Ketobacter sp. MCCC 1A13808: one gene and its partner. The protein of the gene in region 1 binds, or shares a complex with, the protein of each later gene. Links are inferred from orthologs where the notes say so. Each region holds a gene or a part of one and is shown on either strand. Other genes may lie near its edges.

Region 1 (2,878 bases):
GATTGTCATAGTGAACCTGTCAGGACGAGGCGATAAAGACATTCTTACAGTCGCAGAACTCGACGGGATTACCTTGTGAAGGTAGCTAAGAGGAGAGATTCATGAGCCGTATCAAGGCTTGCCTTCAGAATTTGAAGCAACAGAATAAAAAAGCACTGATTCCGTTTATTACCGCCGGTGATCCTAATTTGAAAGCCACTGTTCCGCTGATGCTTCAATTAGTGGAGAGCGGCGCAGATATAATTGAGCTGGGCGTTCCGTTTTCTGATCCGATGGCCGATGGCCCCGTGATCCAGTTAGCGGATGAGCGGGCGTTAGAGCAGGGCACAACAATCACGCATGTGCTGGAAATGGTAGCCGAGTTCCGAGCCAGCAACCAGACCACGCCCGTTGTGCTGATGGGGTATCTCAACCCGATTGAAGTCACAGGTTACGAAACCTTCGCGGAGGCAGCAGCAGCAGCAGGTGTGGACGGTCTTATTACCGTGGATCTGCCTGTGGAAGCCGCTGCCGGTCCGGTGGAGATCTTCGACAAAGCCGGAATTGAAAGTATATTTCTGATTGCCCCGACGACCAGTGACAAACGTATTGCCAAGATCGCCGCGATGGGGCGGGGCTACTTATATTACGTTTCCTTGAAAGGGGTAACCGGTGCCGGAAACCTGGATGTGGACGCGGTTAATCAGAAACTGGAAACAATTCGTAAAATAACCGATTTGCCCATTGCGGTCGGCTTTGGTATCAAGGATGCAGAAACGGCTAGATCAATCGGTCGCAATGCAGACGGAGTCGTTGTGGGGAGTGCTTTGGTAAACCTGATTGCCAATAACCAAAACGATGCTCAAACCATGCTGACGCAAGTGGGCGGGTTTATACAATCCTTACGCAGTGGCCTCGATCAATAATAAACTAATAAAAGGGCTGAAAAACAGGATGACTTTATATGAGTAATAGCTGGTTAGGAAAAATTCTACCCAGTGTCGGGAGAAGCACGCACAAGAAGAGCGACATCCCGGAGGGGTTGTGGCGCAAATGCGCTAAGTGTGGCGCATTCTTGTATCGACCGGAGTTGGAAAAGAACCTGGATGTATGTCCCAAGTGTGATCATCACATGAGGGTAAATGCCCGCCGTCGCATTGATTTGTTCCTTGATCCGGAGGGCCGTGAAGAGCTGGCCGCGGACTTGGAGCCGTTTGATCGACTTAAGTTTAAAGACAGCAAACGCTATAAGGATCGCTTGGTTGCGGCTCAGAAATCCACGGGCGAGAAAGACGCACTGGTGGCTTTTAAAGGTGTCGTTAACGAATATCCCGTAGTGGCAGTTGCATTTGAGTTCGAATTTATGGGCGGGTCCATGGGCTCGATCGTAGGTGAGAAATTCGTTCGGGCAGTGAATGTTGCCATTGAGAATCGCTGTCCTCTGGTGTGTTTCTCTGCCAGTGGTGGTGCGCGTATGCAAGAAGCTTTGTTTTCGTTGATGCAGATGGCGAAAACCAGTGCTGCACTGGAGAAACTGAAAGAGCAGCGGTTGCCTTTCTTTTCCGTGTTGACGGATCCCGTTTATGGTGGCGTTTCTGCCAGTTTGGCCATGTTGGGCGACATTAATTTGGCAGAGCCCAATGCATTAATTGGATTCGCCGGACCAAGGGTCATTGAGCAAACCGTACGGCAAAAATTGCCGGAAGGATTCCAGCGCAGCGAATTTCTGCTGGAACATGGAGCTATCGACATTATTGTGCACAGGAACGAGCTGAAAGATACGCTACATCGTTTAATGAGTAAGTTATTACCGGTGAGCAGTAACGCTGAATGACTCTGGCTGATTGGCTGAGCCGGCTTGAAAAGCTTCACTTCAAGACCATTGACATGGGGTTGGAGCGGGTTAAACAGGCGGCTCAGCGGTTAGGTGTAATTGCACCCGGTGCCTTTGTTTTTACGGTGGCTGGTACAAATGGAAAGGGCTCTACTTCCACGCTCATCCACAATGTGCTGCTGGAAGCCGGATACCATGTCGGATTATATACCTCTCCCCACTTGATTCAGTTTAATGAACGAATTTGTATTGATGGCCAGATTTGTTCTGATCAGGAATTGATATCAGCATTCGAAGCAATCGAAGCGACGCGTGGAGAGATCAGTCTCACCTATTTTGAATTCACTACACTGGCAGCTGCCTGGATATTCCAGCGCAAAAAACTGGATGCCTGGGTTTTGGAAGTGGGGCTGGGCGGGCGACTGGACGCGGTTAATATATGGGATCCGGATATTGCGGTGGTCACCAGCATCGATCTTGACCATCAGCAATGGCTTGGAGAGAACAGGGAAGCCATCGGTATTGAAAAGGTCGGGATTGGTCGGCCTGGCAAACCGCTGGTGATGGGCGATCCTAATCCACCGCTCTCGGTGGTTGAGCATGCGAACAGTCAGGCAATGGAGCTGTATCTACGAAATCGGGAGTTTAGCGTTCTAACCGATCAGACGGAGTGGCGGGCTGACGTTTCAGCGGGTCAATCACGTACAGTCCAGCAAATAGAACATCTGCCGTATCCTCAAATATACCTGGACAACGCCCTGAGCGCGTTACAGGCATTAGTGCTCAGTCCTTTTACGATTACCCAGCCGCAGTTGAGAAAAGCGTTAATGGACACCCGCCTGACTGGTCGACAGCAGATTGTGCATGAAGCGCCGGCCGTAATGCTGGATGTGGGTCATAATCCTCATGCCGCCCGGGCGTTAACAAAATCTCTTTTGTCGTCAGAATATAAACGGGTTCATTGCATCGTCGGCATGTTGAACGATAAGGCTGTGACCGAAACGTTGCTCGAGCTGCTTGCCTGTGTAGACACCTGGTATCCGGTAAATGCCGCCTCGTCCAGAG
Region 2 (2,894 bases), on another replicon or contig:
TGGATATGTTCGGTTCCATCGACGATGAGTCGGCCCCGGAACCTGAATGGATAAAGGCCAAGCCCTGGAGCGATGACGAACGCCTGAACGGTGAAAAAGACACTTTGGGTCTCTATCTCACCGGTCATCCTATTGACCAATATCTGGATGAAATTTCGCATTTCGTAACCTGCCGTATTGCCGACGTCAAACCCGGTAATACCCGCGAGTCCCGTTCTATCGTCTCGGGTTTGATTATTGCGATGCGGGTCATGAAAAGTAAACGCGGTGACAAGATGGCGTTTCTGACGCTGGACGACAAAAGTGGCCGGCTGGAGGTTTCCATTTTTTCAGACACCTATGAAGAGTATAAGGATCAGCTGATTAAGGACGCTATTTTGGTGGTGGAAGGGGACGTCAGCATCGACGAATACTCCGGAGGCTTGAAAATGGTAACGCGGAAGGTGTTCAGCATCGCCCAAGCCCGTGAAAACTATGCACGCCTGATCAGTCTGGATATTGATCACTCGGTGCTGTCTAATGATTTTAGCCGTCAACTGCAACAGGCGCTGGAGCCCTACCGGGAAGGTGGCTGCCGGGTGCGGGTGCAGTATTCCAGACAAGGTGCCAATGGTCGCTTGTATTTAGGGGACGACTGGCGGATTTCGCCGAAGGCGGAATTGATTAAACAATTAGAGCAGCTTTGTGGAGAGCGCTCCCTTAAAGTGCTGTATCGATAATGACAGAATCCGGCTTCGCGGCAAAATATGAGCATAAATAACATTTTGCCACAAATTCGGGGTATGGCGGATCGATCATCTAGTCGACAGCTTTAGCTGCTTACTTTAAGGTAGAGGCAGCTCCATTCTCCTCAAAATAACAACGTAACAGGATCAGTAAACTATGAATCCTAACTATTTGGATTTCGAGCAACCCATTGCTGAATTGGAATCCAAGATTGATGAATTGCGTAATCTTGGCAAAGGCTCAGACCTCAATATCAACGATGAGGTAAAACTGTTAAAAGAAAAGAGCCTGTCGCTGACGGAAAGTATCTTTTCGGAATTAACTTCATGGCAAATTGCCCAATTGGCGCGGCATCCCCAGCGTCCTTACACGTTCGATCACATAAAACGGATTTTCAGTGACTTTGATGAGCTGCACGGGGATCGTACCTTTGCAGACGACAAAGCAATTGTTGGTGGTGTGGCCCGCCTGGACGGAAAGCCGGTGATGATTATCGGCCATCAAAAGGGCCGCGATATCAAAGAAAAAGTGCTGCGCAATTTCGGTATGCCGCAACCGGACGGCTACCGCAAAGCCATGCGATTGATGCAAATGGCAGAACGATTCAAAATGCCGGTACTCACCTTTATTGATACCCCGGGTGCATACCCGGGTATCGAAGCAGAAGAGCGTGGCCAAAGCGAGGCCATTGCACGCAATTTGGCAGTGATGGCCAGCTTGCGTACTCCTATTATCGCTACCGTAATTGGAGAGGGCGGCTCCGGCGGTGCGTTGGCTATTGGTGTGTGTGACCATTTACAAATGTTGCAATACAGCACCTATGCCGTTATTTCACCGGAAGGCTGTGCCTCCATTCTCTGGAAGAGTGCTGAATATGCCTCTGATGCTGCCGAAGCCATGGGATTGACTGCCGAGCGTCTGCATGAACTCGGGTTGGTGGATCAGGTGATACCGGAGCCGTTGGGCGGTGGACACCGAAATTACGACGTGGTTGCTGATGCAATGAAGGCCGCACTCATCGAAAATCTGGAGCGGTTGTCTTCCAAAGACGAAGAAACCCTGATGTCAGAGCGCTATCAACGTTTAATGAGCTACGGTTTCAGCGGGTAACCCTATCTAGTGGAATTACTGATCTATCCGGTGCTGGGAATTGTTGCCGGATTGGCCGCCGGTTTGCTTGGCGTGGGTGGCGGCCTGATCATTGTGCCGGTGCTGATTTACGCATTTACTTCGCAAGGGTTCTCACCGGAAGTGTTGACACACATGGCGGTGGGGACGGCGCTGGCCACGATGATCGTGACTTCCTCCGGATCCGCTTATCAACACCATAGAAATGGCGCCGTTGTCTGGTCGGTATTTCTGTGGTTTGCGGTAGGCTTATCGGCAGGCGCGCTGCTTGGTGCTAAATTGGCGGATTTGCTGCATGGTCGCATCCTTCAAATATTACTTGGATGCTTCGCAATTCTACTGGCCTTGCAAATGGCGGCGGGTAAGAAAGCAAAACCCTCTCGTGCTTTGCCGGGGAAGCCGGGTCTGGTTTTGGCAGGGGGCATAATCGGTTCTATTTCTGCAATCTTCGGTATCGGCGGCGGCTCACTCAGTGTGCCTTTTTTCTCCTGGTGTAATATGAAGATGCAACAGGCAGTGGCAACCTCCGCTGCCGGTGGGCTGCCTATAGCGGTGGCCGGCTCTGCCGGGTTTATCTATACCGGCTGGAACGAAGCTGGTTTACCACCACACAGTGTGGGCTATATCTACATTCCTGCGTTGATCGGTATCGCCATTACCAGTGTGGTATTCTCCCAAATTGGAGCCCATTGGGCACACAGACTTCCTGCGGCGACCCTCAAGAAAATATTTGCTGCCCTTTTGGTTGTAGTAGGTATCAAGTTGGTCATTGGATAGCGAATCCGGCTTTCATCCCCCCCGCGGTTAGGGTAATGTCACGCTTTTGCAATAAACACGTAATAGCCTGCGCCGAGCTTCTAAAGGACCCTAATTATGACTCGCTTCCTTCTTCCCGTATTGTTAGCTTTTTTTCTGGTGGCTTGTGCGAACCACAAGGTTCAGGATCTGTATGACGGAGCGGATGAGCACGCAGCGTTGATTCAATCCGATGACACGGTGTTGATAAAATATATTGATAATACTCCGGTGGCGGATGGTTT

Evidence for each region. Proteins that work in one complex are often made in the same cells at the same time.
Region 2: the proteins of accD (region 1) and FT643_RS11405 are in contact, whole or in part, in a solved structure (PDB 8UXZ), measured with the Escherichia coli proteins. The link is inferred for Ketobacter sp. MCCC 1A13808 from one-to-one orthologs.

Annotation. Positions count from the first base shown.
Region 1 is NZ_VRKW01000004.1:86,771-89,648, reverse strand. What follows is about bases 39-2,878. They hold accD (acetyl-CoA carboxylase, carboxyltransferase subunit beta), read left to right. Parts: upstream 39-943; coding sequence 944-1,813; downstream 1,814-2,878. Other genes in these bases: folC (bifunctional tetrahydrofolate synthase/dihydrofolate synthase), read left to right, coding at 1,810-2,878; trpA (tryptophan synthase subunit alpha), read left to right, coding at 102-905; trpB (tryptophan synthase subunit beta), read left to right, coding at 39-79. In the rest of the region: more of trpB, read left to right, coding at 1-38.
Region 2 is NZ_VRKW01000005.1:43,970-46,863, forward strand. What follows is about bases 4-2,859. They hold FT643_RS11405 (acetyl-CoA carboxylase carboxyltransferase subunit alpha), read left to right. Parts: upstream 4-882; coding sequence 883-1,836; downstream 1,837-2,859. Other genes in these bases: dnaE (DNA polymerase III subunit alpha), read left to right, coding at 4-719; FT643_RS11410 (sulfite exporter TauE/SafE family protein), read left to right, coding at 1,846-2,631; FT643_RS11415 (DUF2057 family protein), read left to right, coding at 2,728-2,859. Also shown: more of dnaE, read left to right, coding at 1-3; more of FT643_RS11415, read left to right, coding at 2,860-2,894. UniProt on the Escherichia coli protein: Component of the acetyl coenzyme A carboxylase (ACC) complex. First, biotin carboxylase catalyzes the carboxylation of biotin on its carrier protein (BCCP) and then the CO(2) group is transferred by the carboxyltransferase to acetyl-CoA to form malonyl-CoA.